Regions from separate parts of the Nonomuraea sp. NPDC052129 genome, predicted to be linked through region 1. Evidence: riboswitches for the same ligand, from Rfam matches in the RefSeq annotation. Region 1 holds a riboswitch; the other holds the start of a gene.
The links. Region 1 has a riboswitch for S-adenosylmethionine ahead of thrC (threonine synthase). Riboswitches for the same ligand answer to the same signal wherever they lie in the genome.

Region 1 (7,522 bases):
CGAGAGCGGAACCTCGGGTCCCAGCTCGGCCGGTTTGAGCCCGCCGCACAGCCGCCCGGCCACCGGCGAGAACACGTCCCGCCCGTGGAAGGTCGGCGAGACCGGATGCAGGAAATAGTCGGCGTTGCTGATCTCGTAGGCCGCCTCCGCCCCGCCGCTGGCGTGCATGGCCCACGACAGGAGCCCGTTGTCGGGGCCGATGAACACCCGCCCGCCCGCCTCCACGGCGACCGCCCGCCTGGCTCCGCCCGCGCCGGGGTCGACCGCCCCGATGTGTACGCCCTTCGGGAGATAGGGGATGGTCTGGGAGAGGATGGCGGCGCCGCGCCGTACATCGCCCGATGGGATCAGGTGGCACACGTCGATCACCCTGGCCTCGGGGGCGATCCCGGCTATCACTCCATGACAGGCGGCCACATAGCCATCTTCGAGTCCGTAGTCGGTGAGAAGTGTGATGACTGAGGTCACATTTGGTGACTGTACGTCTCTTAATCCGCCGTGAACACCCGCACTCCGCACATTACGATTGGCACGGGCCCGCGTGCCCACGATGTGATCGTCGCGCGCCCTTCCGAGGAGGACACCATGGACACTGCGCCGGTCAGCGGTGACAGTGCTGCCCAGGAACCGTCCAGACGACCCCTCTCCGAACGCGATCTCGAACTCCTCGCCTTCGAACGCCAATGGCGGCGTTACGCGGGTGCGAAGGAGCAGGCCATCAAGGAGACCTTCGGGTTCTCCGCCACCCGCTACTACCAGCTTCTCGGTGAGCTGATCGATCGGCCGGAGGCGCTCCAGCAGGATCCGATGCTGGTCAAACGGCTGCGCCGGCTGCGTTCCACGCGCCAGCGCGAGCGCGCCGCCAGACGGTTTGGCATGCGCCCCTGACCTGCTGGGTAAGGCAGGCGCGTGAAGAACATCAGACAAACGGGATCACCCGGTATGGAAGCGATCCTGAAGGATCCGGCGGGAGCCGTGATCGGGCTCGACTTCGACGGCACCCTCGCGCCGATCGTGGCCGATCCCGCCTCCGCCAGGATCCATCCGGAAGCGCCGCCCGTACTCGCCGAGCTGGGCAGGTACGTCAATGCGGTGGCGATCGTGACCGGCCGGCCGGTGGCCACGGCTCTCGAACTCGGGACCGGCCTGACCGACGCGCCCAGCCTGGCCGACGTGCCCGGCCTGGTGGTGCTGGGGCATTACGGGTTCGAGCGCTGGGAGGACGGCCGGGTCTCGGCGCCGCCGCCCCCGCCCGGCGTGCTCGAGGCCGAGGCCGAGCTGCAACTGCTGCTCGTCTCCCTCGGCGTGAAAGGCGTGGCGATCGAGGACAAGGGCCGGGCGGTCGCCGTGCACACCCGGCGCAGCGCCGACCCCGAGGGCACGCTGGAGGCCCTGCGCGAGCCGCTGGCCGCGCTGGCGAAGAAGCACGGGCTGGTCGTCGAGCCCGGCCGGCTGGTGCTCGAACTACGGCCGCCGGGTATGGACAAGGGGCACGCGCTCGGCCTGTTCCTGGCCGAGCGGGCGGCCAGGTCGGTCATGTTCGTCGGCGACGATCTGGGCGATCTGGCGGCCTTCGACGCGGTCAGGAACTCAGGGTTGCCGGGGGTGAACGTGTGCAGCGGCTCTGCCGAGGTGACCGCGCTGGCCGAGCGGGCCGACATCGTGGTGGACGGCCCCGACGGCGTGGTGGCCCTGCTGCGGGACCTCGCGTCGGCTTTCAAGGGGCACTAATTCGCGCTAACTCGCCTACAAACCCGCAACCCGCGTGCAAGCGCGCGCCGGTACGGTCGCGGGATGTCGAAGAGATACCTCGCCGTGGCGGGCCTGTCTGTGGCCGCCGCCCTCCTCGTCCCGGCCGCCCCCGCCTCCGCGAGCACCGCGAACCATCCGCTCAAGCTGCGCCAAGGGCTGACGCTGTCCCTTCCGAGCTCATGGAAGGTGTACGGCAAGGGCGACTGGATCCATGTCGTCACCGGCAAGTGCGCCAAGCCCAAGGGGGAGTACTTCACGCCGGAGTGCCGCGGCTTCTGGGTGCTCGGGCCCGCGGCCATCAAGGTGGGTCACGAACTCAACCCGTACACGCCCGACCGGCCCTTCTACTCGGCGACCGACGTGGAGCCCTGCCCGCTCAACCGCAAGTGGGGCCAGACGTTCAACGGAGCGGCGGCCAAGGGGCTGCGCCAGGTCGGGCCCGGTCACAAGGCGTACTACCGCGCGTGGAAGGGCACCTGCGTCACCGGGACGGGCAAGAAGCGGGCCACCTTCGTCCAGCGGGAGTGGTACCTGCCCAAGAGCGGCATCCTCGTCGTCGACTCATGGAACACCCCCGGCCTGCCCGGCGTACTCAAGCACGCGACCTGGCGATAAGCGCTCAGGCGCGCGGCCTGGCGATGAGCACACCGCCGGCGGCCAGGCCGATGAGGACGGGGACCAGCAGGAACGCGTTCCAGGTGCCGAAGCCGTCGGCGAGCGCGCCGAGCGCGAGCGGGCCGAGGGCCATCGCGGACCCGGCCCAGATCGGCGCGGCCGCGCCGGCCCGGTCGGGCCGGTCGCCCGCGTGCGTGATCAGCGCGGCCAGCGCGAGCGGGAAGTGCAGGGACGCGCCGAGCCCGCTGAGCGCGAGACCCGCGTAGGACAGGACGGGCCAGGTGCTCAACCAGAAGAGCAACCAGCCCACGGCGGTGACCGCCAGCGCGCCCAGGAAGAGCCGCGCGGGTGGCAGGCGTAAGGCCAGGTACGCACCGGCGAACCGGCCCGCCGCCAGCCCGGCCAGGAACGCGGTCAGCCCGGTGGCCGCCGCGGCCGCGCTCAGGCCGGTGCGCGCGGCGAACAGTTCGGCGGCCCACAAGTTGAACGAGAACTCCAGCGCCACGCAGCAGCTCAGCACGCCGCCCGCCACCAAGAAGCGCCACCCGGGCGGTGCCGGTCGCTCGCCGGTGAGCGAGGCCGCAACGGTCGTGGCCGGGGGCCAGACCCGCGCCATCGTCACGACCAGCAGCGCGGTGAGCGCGGGGGTGAGGAGCAGCGCGGCCCGCCAGCCGAGCGTGGTCTGCGCGACCGCGCTGAGCAGGAAGGTCGCCGCCACGCCCGCCACGACGCCGACGGCGTTCGCCTCGCTCAGCGCGGCCGGGCCGGCCGGCCCGTGGTGCTCGCTGAGTGCGGCCATGGCGCTGTAGAGGGCGATCGAGCCGAAGCCGCCGGCCACGCCATAGCCGAGCAGCGTCAGGGGCAGCGCGGAGAACAGCACGATCAGGAGCACGCCCGCGTTCATCCCGGCCAGGCCGATCCAGGTGGTGGCCCGCCTGCCGTAGCGCCTGGTGAGGAGCGGGAGGGAGAGGCCGGCCAGGATCGTGCCCACGGCCATCGCGGTGCCGTGCAGGCCGGCGACCGTGCCGGAGGTCCGCTGCTGGAGGCGGAGGAGCGGCAGGGCCGCGCTCAGGCCGTAGATGAACGTGGCGAACGTGCCGAGGATCAGGTAGATCAGCCAGGTCGGCCGGTCCCTGGTCAGTCGAGTGCTCTCTGAGATCGCCGACATGCTAGGCCAGCGCGTCCAGCTGGGCGGCGAACCACTTCTGCGGCGGGAGCGCGGTGGCCGCCGCCTCCAGCCGCTCGCGGCGGTTCATGCGCTCCTCCTCGGGCATCACCAGCGCGTCGTGCAGCGCGACGGCCGTGCCGCTCACGTCGTAGGGGTTGACCAGGAGCGCGTGCGGGCCCAGCTCAGCCGCCGCGCCCGCCTCGCGCGAGAGCACCAGCGCGGCCCGCGTCGACAGGATCGGGCCCTCCTTGGCCACCAGGTTCATGCCGTCGCGGATCGGGTTGACCAGCAGCACGTCGGCCAGCCGGTAGGCGGCCAGCGAGCGCGGGTAGTCGTCGTTGACATTGAGTATCAACGGGTCCCAGTCCTCGGTGCCGAACTCGTCCTCGATCTCCTGGGCGCAGCGCTGCACCGAGGCGGTGTATTCGCGGTATTCGGGCAGGTCGTGCCGGCTGGGATAGGCGAACGCCAGGTGTACCACCCGGCCGTGCCACTCCGGATGGGCGAGCAGGAACTCCCGGTAGGCCACCAGCCCGCGGACGATGTTCTTGGACAGCTCGGTGCGGTCGATGCGGACGATCAGCCGGCGGTCGCCGACCTGCTCCCTGATCGCGGCGATGTTGGACTCGACGTCGGGCTCGTGGGCCCGTGCCCACAGCGCCTCGCCGTCGACGCCGAGGCCGTGCACGCCGATGCGGGTGGTCCTGCCCTCGTGGGTGACCGTACGGCCGGCCCGGTCGACCTCCGCGCCGAGCAGGGCGCGGCAGCAGTCCATGAACGCCCCCGCCCAGCGCTCGGTGAGGAAGCCGGCATGGTCGGCGCCCAGGATGCCTTCGAGCACCTCACGCGCGACATCGTCGGGCAACAGCGAGAAGTATTCGGGCGGCGCCCACGGCGTGTGGCTGAAGTGCGCGATGCGCAGGTCGGGCCGCTCGGCGCGGAGCATCGCCGGGGTCAGCGTGAGGTGGTAGTCCTGGACCATCACGCGGGCCTCGTGCCCGGCCTCCTCGGCCAGCGCCAGCGCGAACGCGCCGTTGTAGTCGCGATAGGACTCCCACTCGCGCTCGAACCTGGTGCCGAACAACGGCGCGTTGGGAATGTCGTAGAGCAGGTGGTTGACGAACCACAGCGTGGAATTGGCCACGGCGTTGTAGGCGCGGTGGAAGGTGGCCGGCGGGATGTCGAGCATCCGCAGCGCGCCGGTGTCGTAGCCGGCCTGGTCGAGCCGGCCGCCGGGGGCCTGGCGTACGGCACCGCGGTCACCGTCGGACAAAGCAGCACAGACCCACAGCACGCCATCGTCCTTCAGGACCCCGGAGAGCCCGGACACCAGGCCGCCACCGCCACGCTTCATCGTCAGCACACCGTCGTCCGAGACGGTGAACGAGACGGGTCCTCTGTTAGAGGCGACCAGGACGCTGTTCATTAAAGCTCCCTCCGACCATAGGATCCCAGCTATGGCGCTTGATGACCTAACCGAGGAACTGGCCCGCTCCGCCGCTGCCGGAGATCATCGCGCACTGGGTGAGCTCCTGAAGCGGATCGAACCCGACGTGCTGCGCCATTGCGCCCGAATCCTGCCCTATCACCAGGATGCGGAAGAGGCGTCACAGGACACCCTGCTGGCCGTGGCGCGCAACATCGGGCGCTTCGAGGGGCGGGCCAGGTTCAGCACCTGGCTGCACATCGTGACGGCCAACTGCGCCCGTACGACCTACCGCACGCTGAAGCGCCGCTCGGCCGAGCAGACCTCCGACGAGCTCCCCATGCAGAAGCCCGACGCGCGGCGGGTCAGCGTGATCGCCGGGTCGCGGCTCGACCTGCTCGACGCGATGGAGTCGCTGGAGGCAAGCAAGCCCGACCTGGCCCAGGCCCTCGTGCTGCGCGACATCGTGCAGCTCGACTACAACGAGGTCGCCGAGCAGCTCGGCATCCCGCTCGGCACCGCGAAATCCCGTATCCACCAGGCGCGCAAGTACGTGCAGGGCGTGCTGGGGGAGGACTATCGCTGAGACCGTACGTCTCGCTTCGTGAGACGGTTGGTGGCTTGACGCGCCTGGCCAGGTAGAGTCAGGCCAAACAACTGAATATTGCTCATCCAGAGGGGTGGAGGGACCGGCCCTGCGAAGCCCCGGCAACCCTCCCGGATTCAGACTCGCGACAGGGCGAGGCCGACCGGGACAGGTGCCAATTCCGGTCTGCGGTCAAGGTGGCCGCAGGCGAAGATGAGGGAAGGCCTCGCTTCATGTCGCACGACTTCGGACCCGCTGTAGCCCTCTCTTGCCGCGAGTGCGGCACCCGTTACGACCTCGGTCCAAGCTTCGCCTGCCTGGAGTGTTTCGGGCCGCTCGAAGCGGCCTACTCCTTCGGTGACGTCACCCGGAAGGACATCGAGTCCGGCCCCGCCAACATCTGGCGCTATCGCTCGCTTCTCCCCGTTCCCGTCGACGTCGCCACCAAGCCGAACATGAACCCCGGCTGGACCAAGCTCGTCAAGGCCGGCAACCTCGGCCGCGCGCTGGGCATCAAGTCCCTGTACGTCAAGGACGACTCGGGCAACCCCACCCACTCCTTCAAGGACCGGGTGGTGGCCATCGCCGTCGAGGCGGCGCGTAACTTCGGGTTCCACACCCTTTCCTGCTCCTCCACCGGCAACCTCGCGGGCGCGGTCACGGCCGCCGCCTCCAGAGCTGGGCTCGACGCCTGCGTGTTCATCCCCGCCGGGCTGGAGCAGGCCAAGATCGCCATGGCCCGGGTGTTCGGCGGTCGGCTGGTCGCCATCGAGGGCTCCTACGACGAGGTCAACCGGTTCTGCTCCGAGCTCATCGGCGACCCGCTGGGCGACAAGTGGGGCTTCGTCAACGTCAACCTGCGGCCCTACTACGCCGAGGGCTCCAAGACGCTCGCCTACGAGATCGCCGAGCAGCTCGGCTGGCGGCTGCCCGAGCAGATCATCATCCCCGTGGCCTCCGGGTCCCAGCTCACCAAGATCGACAAGGGCTTCAAGGAGCTGATCGCGCTCGGCCTGGTCGAGGACCGACCCTACAAGATCTTCGCCGCGCAGGCCAAAGGCTGCTCTCCCGTGTCGACCGCCTACAAGGCCGGCCACGACGTGGTCCAGCCGGTCAAGCCCGACACCATCGCCAAGTCGCTGGCCATCGGCAACCCCGCCGACGGCCCGTACGTGCTCGACATCGCCCGCCGCACCGGCGGGGCGGTGGAGGACGTCACGGACCCCGAGATCGTCGCCGCCATCAAGCTGCTGGCCTCTACGGAGGGCATCTTCGCCGAGACGGCCGGCGGCGTCACCGTGGGAGTGCTGAAGAAGCTCGTCGAGACCGGGCAGCTCGACCCGGAGGCCGAGACCGTGGTGCTCAACACCGGCGACGGGCTCAAGACGCTCGACGCCGTCGCCGACGACGCACAGCCCACGGCAGTGATCCGGCCCTCGCTCGACGCGTTCCGCGCGGCTGTCTGACAACCAGGAAAGGCAAGTTAATCATGAGCGTTTCTGTGCGGATTCCCACCATTCTGCGCACCTACACCGGTGGTAACGCGGAAGTGAGTGGGGAGGGCGCGACTCTCCGTGACGTGCTGGCGAAGCTCGACTCCGACTACCCGGGGATCGGCGCGAGAATTCTGGATGAATCGGGCAAGATTCGTCGTTTTGTCAACGTTTATGTTGGCGAAGAGGATGTCCGTTTTGTCGACGGACTTGACACGGCCGCCCCCGAAGGCGTGCAGATCTCCATCATCCCGGCGGTCGCCGGAGGGTAGTCACCCGCTCACTTCAGAAGGCGCTCCCATCTGGGGCGCCTTCTGTTTTTTCCGACAATTCAACGTTGAACGACTCACTCGCCGATGAAATGCGTAATTTGTTGATTGACTCTGTTGCCAAACGCTGTGCCACAGGTATGGTCGAGGGCGATCGCCTGGTGATTTCTCCCATATGTCAGGCGATTGAGGTCTCGCGTAGGAATGGGCGGG
Region 2 (7,522 bases), on a different contig from region 1:
GCCTGACACCAAGCCGGTCGAGCCGCTGGCGGTGGCCCGGCTGGCGGCCTTGGGCAAGGCGTCGGCTTATGTGGGCGCGGTGTTCGCGGGCGTCTTCGGTGGGTTCGTCTTGCACACGGTTCAGCTGTTCACCAGGGAGACGCCGAGGTTCGAGTTCTTCATCGCGGTGGGCTCACTGCTGGCGTTCGTGGTGCTGATCGCCGCCGCCCTCTTCCTGGAACACGCCTGCCGCATCCCGAAGGACCCGGAGGATCAGCGGCCCAGGTAGATGCCGCCGCGAATCACCAGGTGGCCGCTTCCTCGGACAGGTCCTCGTCGGCCAGACGTGCGGCGTCGGCGCGGGCCCGCGTGAGCCAGACCTCCCGTTCGAGCAGGCGGAGCGCGCGCCGGATCACGTCACTCGGTCGCTCGCCCTCCCGCATGGCGGCCCGGATGATGCGCTCATCCTCCGCAGTAGCCAGGAACCCGATGTCAGCCGTCATGGGCCCAAGCTAGCGGCCATGGTCAACTTTTGTCAGGCACTTGTTCGGCAGGGGCTCGTTTGCGGCCGAAGAGGTAGATGACCGGGAGGGTGCAGATCAGCGGGCCCAGGATGGCGAGCGGGCGTTCGAGCCACCATCTGAGGTCCGGTGGCACCTCGCCGCCGAGCGTGCCGAAGAACCACCACAGCAGGCCCAGCGCGATCGCCATGCCCGTGGTGTGGAAGAGGAACAGCGGCAGGGCGTAGCGGTTGATGGTGCCGTTGACCCGGCGCCACCCGGGCTTCTCCAGGACGCGCTCCATCGACGGCCGCAACACCTCCACCAGGCCGATCTGGAAGAGCAGCAGCGCCACGATGACGAAGGTGGGCGGCGCCATGTTCGACCACTTGTCACCCGGCACCCCGACCATCGAGCCCGGGTAGATGCCCGAGTAGACCAGGCCGAACAGGGCGAACAGCCCGGTCCACAGGACCCCCACGTCATAGCGCCTGGGCAGGATGACGATCCGGTCGTAGAAGAAGCCGGCCTGGTGGGCCAGCCCCCAGACGATGATCATGTTCAGCCAGCCGACCCACTCGACGCCGTACCGGAAGCGGACCACGTCGATCACCAGGGCGGCGCCGCCCAGCCAGATGAGCGCCAGCACGTCGTAGTGGCGGTGCAGCCACAACGCCACGGGCAGCAGCGCGATCAGCACCAGGTAGACGCCGAGGAACCAGAGCGGGCTGAGCACGAGCAGTACCACCCGCCACATCCACTCGACGTGGAACACCCAGGTCACGACCGCGCCGATGGTGATCCACACGCCCGACAGCACGAGCGCGGGGGCGGCCAGCGCGCGGATGCGCCGCCAGACGAACCGGCCGATGCCGATGCCGCGGGCCTGGGCGCGGCTCCACGACAGCAGGTGGACGTGGCCGCCGACGTAGAAGAAGAGCGGCAGCACCTGAAGCAGCCAGGTGAGTATCCACAGCCCCGAGGTGAAGCCGAGCGGGCTGGTCGGTTCGGGGCCGTTGGGCTTCCACTGCAGGATGGTGAACGCCCAGTGCCACACCACCACCACGATCAGACTGAGAGCGCGCAGCCAGTCGACGTATTTGTCCCGCTGCGGAGTCGCGACGTCGGTCACTTGTCGATGTCACCCACGACGAAGAACATCGAGCCGAGGATCGCCACCATGTCGGCCACCAGATGGCCGGGCAGCATCTCCCGGAGCACCTGGATGTTGCTGTAAGACGCGGAGCGCAGCTTGAGCCGCCATGGAGTCTTGTCCCCCTTGGACACGAGGTAGTAGCCGTTGATGCCGAGCGGGTTCTCGGTCCAGGCGTACGTGTGGCCCTCCGGCACTTTGAGCACCTTGGGCAGTCGCTGGTTGATGGGGCCCGGCGGCAGCGAGCGCAGCCGGTCGACGCACGCGTCGGCCAGGTCCAGAGAGACCTTGAGCTGGTCGAGCAGGATCTCGAAGCGGGCGTGGCAGTCGCCCGCGCCGCGCGTGACCACCTTCACCGGCAGCTCGGGATAGGCCAGGTACGGCTGGTCGCGCCGCAGGTCGAGGTCGACGCCGGAGGCGCGGGCGATGGGGCCGCTCACGCCGTACTGCAGGATCTGCTCGCGGGTCAGGACGCCGACGCCCTTGGTACGGGCCAGGAAGATCTCGTTGTTGAGGATGAGATTCTCGATGTCGGGCACCCGGCGCCGGGTCTCGGCGACGGTCTCCGACACCCGGTCCAGCCAGCCGTACGGCAGGTCCTCCTTCAGCCCGCCGACCCGGTTGAACATGTAGTGCATCCGGCCGCCGGAGATCTCCTCCATCACGGCCTGGATGCGCTCGCGCTCGTTGAAGGCGTAGAAGATGGGCGTGATCGCGCCCAGCTCCAGCGGGTACGAGCCGAGGAACATCAGGTGGCTCAGCACCCGGTTGAGCTCGGCCAGCAGCGTGCGTGCCCACACGGCCCGTACCGGCACCTCCATGCCCAGCATGCGCTCGGCGGCCAGCACCACGCCCAGCTCGTTGGCGAACCCGGCCAGCCAGTCGTGCCTGTTGGCCAGCATGATGATCTGCCGGTAGTCGCGGACCTCGAACAGCTTCTCCGCGCCCCGGTGCATATAGCCGATGATCGGCTCGGCCGTGGCGATGCGCTCACCGTCGAGGGTGAGCCGCAGCCTGAGCACTCCGTGCGTCGACGGGTGCTGCGGGCCGATGTTGAGGATCATGTCCTCGGTGGCCAGCTCTTTCGCCCCGACGCCGATCCCGACCACGCGTTCCGTCATATGGCAATGCTGCCACCGGCAGTCGTGGTGATCCAGCACAGGAAGAGGTCAAGGAACCCTATATCGGTGCATTCCGCCCACTGGACAGGGGAGGAACATCGGGAACGGGGGGAGAAAACCGTGCAAAGAATTCTTTTCGATCTTGCCGCTCTGATCTCGCGGGTGGCGATCGGCGTGATCTTCGTGACCCACGGGTGGCAGAAGATGCAGATCGGGGTGCCGGTCACGGCCGCCGCCTTCAACCAGATGGGGATTCCGCTGCCGCAGCTCTCGGCCGGGTTCGCCATCCTCGTCGAGACCGTCGGCGGGGTCCTGCTCATCATCGGCCTGCTGGTCCGGCTGGCGGCCCTCGGGCTGGTGGTCGACATGCTGGGCGCGATCATCTTCGTCCACGGCGCCCACGGCGTCCTGATCCAGAACGGCGGCTGGGAGCTCGCCGGCGCGCTGGCCGTGGCCTGCCTGCTGCTCGTGGCGGTGGGCGGGGGCCGGCTCGGCATCGACGGCATCCTGCACAACAGCTACCGGCGGCGCGCCGAGCGCCGCGCGGCCGAGCAGGATCTCGCCGGCCACGCGCCGGCCACCTCCATCAGGCCGGAGGCCCCATCGGAGGCGGACACCGCCCCCAGGCCGGTGCCACCGACCGCCAGGGACGGTGACATGCGCAACGTCGACGAGCCATCGCGCGGACGTTCGCCGAGCGCCTGACCTCAGCCCGCCGCGTGAAGGTTCGCCATCGCGCGACGTCAGCGAGCGGCGGCTGTCGTGCCGCGTCCGTGACCTCAGCGGGCGGCGAGGTCGCGGAGGGCGTCTACGAGGCGGTCCACGTGCTCCTCCGTGGTGCCGATGCCGATCGAGGCGCGGACCGCGGACGCCGTGTCGTCCTCGCAGCCGCCGTCCGAGGTGCCGAGCAGGTGCCGGACGAACGGGTGCGCGCAGAACTTGCCGTCACGTACGCCGATCCCGTACTCGCCCGACAGCACCTCTGCCACCTCGCGCGCCGAGTGCCCGTCCACGACGAACGAGACGATGCCCACGCGCGGCTGGTCCGGCCCCCAGAGCGACAGCTCGCGCACGCCCTCGATCGCGGCCAGTCCGGACCGGAGCCGGGCGATGAGTCGCTCCTCCTCGCGCACCAGAGCGGTCCAGCCGGTCGCGCTGAGCGCGTCGCAGGCGGCGGCCACGGCGATGGCGCCCAGGACGTTCGGGGTGCCCGCCTCGTGACGAGGTTCGGCGTCCTCGTGCCACTCGATGTCCTCGTCGACGGACCGTACGGCGCCGCCGCCCTTGAGGTACGGCTCGCCGGAGGAGAGCCAGTCACGGCGGCCGACCAGCACCCCGGCCCCGAAGGGCGCGTAGAGCTTGTGCCCGGAGAAGGCGACGTAGTCGATGTCGAGCGCGGTCAGGTTGAGCCGCCGGTGCGGCACCAGCTGGGCGGCGTCCACCAGGATCCGGGCTCCGTGGCGGTGCGCGATGTGCGCCAGGGCGGCGATCGGCCAGAGCTCGCCGGTGACGTTCGAGGCGGCGGTGACCACGAGCAGCTTGGGGCCGTCGATCCCGGCCAGGGCCTCGTCGGCGGCGCGGACGGCCTCGCCGGGGAAGGCGGGCGGCGCCAGGCGTACGGACCGCTTCCAGGGCAGCAGCGAGGCGTGGTGCTCGGTGTCGAAGACGACCGCGGTCGTGCCCTCGGGCAGGCAGCGGGCCAGCAGGTTCGTCGCGTCGGTGGTGTTGCGGGTGAAGATCACGGCGTCGTCGGGGCGGGCGCCGACGAAGGCCCTGACCGTGTGGCGGGCCTGCTCGTAGCGGGCGGTGGTGAGCTGGGAGGCGTAGCCCGCGCCGCGGTGCACGCTGGAGTAGGCCGGGAGCGCGGCGGTGACGGCGGCACTGACCGGCTCCAGACAGGGGGCGCTCGCCGCGTAGTCGAGGTTGGCGTACGTCACCAGCCTGCCGCCCTTGACCGGCACTTCCAGATCGGCGCCCAGTACGGCGGGGATCGGACGGGCGCGCTCGGCAGCCGGCGCGTCGGTGGCCTGAGCGGGCAGGGAGCTGAAGATCGTCAACGTGGACACGGCGAACCTCCTGGGGTCATCGGACCCCCGGAACACCCAGCGAGCCCGCGCTTGCCCACCACACCTCGTGGCGGACCAGGTCTTCACCCGGGGCACCCCGCCGCGGACGCGAGGGTTGCCGGCCAGCAAGCCGGGGCTGTGCGCTGGCACTCATGACCTACATCCGCACTATAACCGACACCCGGCCATGAATCGCAACCGCGAACTTATGCGGCCCCTGCCTCGTTGGTAACTGAAACCCCTGCTGTGAGGAGTACCTAATGCTGGACTGGGTGGCCGACCCTCAGATCTGGATCGGGTTTTTCACCCTGGTCGCACTTGAGATCGTCCTTGGTATCGACAACATCATCTTCATCTCCATCCTGGCCGGGAAGCTGCCGCCGGAGCAGCGCGACAGAGCCCGGGTCATGGGCCTGGGCGCGGCGCTGATCAGCCGGCTGCTCCTGCTGCTGGCGCTGTCGTGGGTGGTGCGGCTGACCGAGCCGCTGTTCGCGGTCTTCGGTTACGAGATATCCGGGCGCGACCTGATCCTGCTGCTGGGCGGCCTGTTCCTGCTGGCCAAGAGCGTCACCGAGATCGGGCACAGCATGGAGCTGAAGGAGGAGGACGGCAAGACGCGGGCCGTCACGTCGTTCACCTCGGTGATCGTGCAGATCATGGTGCTGGACGTGGTGTTCTCGCTCGACTCGGTGATCACCGCCGTGGGCATGGTGGACGAGCTCGGCGTGATGATCGCCGCGGTGATCGTGGCGGTGCTGGTCATGCTGTTCGCGTCCGGGCCGATCAGCAGGTTCGTGGACAAGCATCCGAGCATCAAGATGCTGGCTCTGGCGTTCCTGGTGCTGATCGGGGTGGTGCTCATCGCCGAAGGGCTCGGCCAGCACATCCCCAAGGGCTACATCTACTTCGCGATGGCGTTCTCGGTGATCGTGGAGCTGCTCAACATCCGGATGCGGAGCAGGCACGCCAAGCAAGCCTCCTCATAAGATGAAAAAGTGCGATTCGATCCCTGGAATCCGGATTTTGTTGCCTATCCCTACGGCGCGTACGCGGAGCTGAGGCGTGACGCCCCCGTCAGCTACTTCGAGCCGACGGGGCAGTGGCTGATCTCCCGGCACGCGGACGTGAACGCGCTGCTCAGAGACCGTCGTCTGGGCCGCTCCTACCTCCACGTGGCCACGCACGAGGAGTTCGGCAGGCCGGAGGAGCCGGCGTTCCAGGAGCCGTTCTGGCGGGTGACCAGGGCCGGCATGCTCGACGTCGAGCCGCCGGTGCACACCAGGCTGCGCCGGCTGGTCTCCAAGGCGTTCACCCCGCGCATGGTCGAGTCGCTGCGCCCTAGGGTCAGGGCCATCGCCGAAGGGCTGGTCGGGGCGTTCGTCGAGAAGGGCGGCGGCGACCTGATCGCCGAGGTGGCCGAGCCGCTGCCGGTAACCGTCATCGCGGAGATGCTCGGCGTGCCGGAGGCGGACCGGCACCTGTTGCGCCCCTGGTCGGCCGACATCTGCCGGATGTACGAGCTGAACCCGAGCGTGGAGTCGCAGCACGTGGCCGCCAAGGCGGCGGCGGAGTTCGCCGCCTACCTCGCGGACCTGGCCCGCGAGCGGGCCGTCCGGCCGGGCGACGACCTGATCAGCGCGCTCGCGGCGATCGAGGAGCTCACCGAGGACGAGCTGATCGGCACCTGCGTGCTGCTGCTCAACGCCGGTCACGAGGCGACCGTGAACGTGACGGGCAACGGCTGGTGGTCCCTGTTCAGGAACCCCGCCGAGCTGGTACGCCTGCGCGAGGACCGGAGTCTGCTGCCCACGGCCGTCGAGGAGCTGATGCGCTGGGACACGCCGCTACAGATGTTCGAGCGGTGGGTGCTGGAGGACATCGAGGTGCACGGAGTCGAGATCCCGCGCGGGACCGAGGTCGCGCTGCTGTTCGGCTCGGCCAACCGCGACGAGACGGTGTTCGACGACCCTGACCGGCTCGACGTGGGACGGCCGGACAACCCGCACATCTCCTTCGGGGCGGGGATCCACTTCTGCCTGGGAGCGCCGCTGGCCCGCATCGAGCTGATCGAGTCGTTCGGCGCCCTGCTGGAGCGGGCGCCGAAGCTGGAACTCGTCAGCGAGCCGGAATGGAAGCCGGGCTACGTCATCCGCGGCCTGAAGTCCCTCGACCTGACGACGGGCTAGCGCGGCCACCACGACCGCCCGCCGAGTGCCGACGGGTCATCGGCGGTCCTGGACGAGCCAGCCGAAGCCGCCAAGACCCCTCGGGTCGATCAGCTCGCCCTCCTCCGAAGCGCGGGCCAGGGCCCGGAGATAAGCCGTCGGATCGGTGTGCGCGAGGTCGATGGGCGGACGCGTGCCGGTGACCCCCAGAGCCCTTAGCGCATCGCGCTGTGTGGACAAGCCTGTGGATATCGCACCGGCCCGCCGACCGGCCTCCGCGCACGCGTCGAGCGCCACGTGAGCGGTGATGTCGCAGGTGCCGTCGGGGATGGGCGCGACGACCGCACCATCTCGGTAGCCGGTAAGTGTGCCATGGCACGGACGGTTATCCACAGGGTGTGCATAATCGATGGCCACCGCGCGACCCCTCCTGAGACGGGTCACCACGGCCGCCCACGCGGCGTCGCGCGGGCACCCGATCTCCCCGCGCGAGCCGATGCGGCCCAGCGACGGCCACCACCGGTCGAGCCAGGCGCGG

Region 2: it holds a riboswitch for S-adenosylmethionine, as region 1 does, so the genes downstream of both, AB0L53_RS28050 (aminotransferase class V-fold PLP-dependent enzyme) here and thrC (threonine synthase) in region 1, are expected to answer to the same signal.

Annotation. Positions count from the first base shown of each region.
Region 1 covers NZ_JBFAVX010000059.1:680-8,201, reverse strand. Annotated here, with positions in the region: gene AB0L53_RS57550 (SAM-dependent chlorinase/fluorinase) at 1-468, opposite strand, end outside; gene AB0L53_RS57545 (DUF3263 domain-containing protein) at 586-888, shown strand; gene otsB (trehalose-phosphatase) at 943-1,731, shown strand; gene AB0L53_RS57535 (hypothetical protein) at 1,795-2,367, shown strand; gene AB0L53_RS57530 (MFS transporter) at 2,372-3,535, opposite strand; gene AB0L53_RS57525 (trehalose-6-phosphate synthase) at 3,537-4,961, opposite strand; gene AB0L53_RS57520 (RNA polymerase sigma factor) at 4,993-5,547, shown strand; SAM riboswitch class I at 5,627-5,767, shown strand; gene thrC (threonine synthase) at 5,781-7,013, shown strand; gene AB0L53_RS57510 (MoaD/ThiS family protein) at 7,037-7,312, shown strand.
Region 2 covers NZ_JBFAVX010000013.1:204,338-211,859, reverse strand. Annotated here, with positions in the region: gene AB0L53_RS28075 (DUF3180 domain-containing protein) at 1-268, shown strand, start outside; gene AB0L53_RS28070 (hypothetical protein) at 282-482, opposite strand; gene AB0L53_RS28065 (acyltransferase) at 505-1,611, opposite strand; gene AB0L53_RS28060 (NADH-quinone oxidoreductase subunit D) at 1,608-2,753, opposite strand; gene AB0L53_RS28055 (DoxX family protein) at 2,874-3,458, shown strand; gene AB0L53_RS28050 (aminotransferase class V-fold PLP-dependent enzyme) at 3,533-4,792, opposite strand; SAM riboswitch class IV at 4,862-4,977, opposite strand; gene AB0L53_RS28045 (TerC family protein) at 5,080-5,805, shown strand; gene AB0L53_RS28040 (cytochrome P450) at 5,815-7,005, shown strand; gene AB0L53_RS28035 (SAM-dependent methyltransferase) at 7,042-7,522, opposite strand, start outside.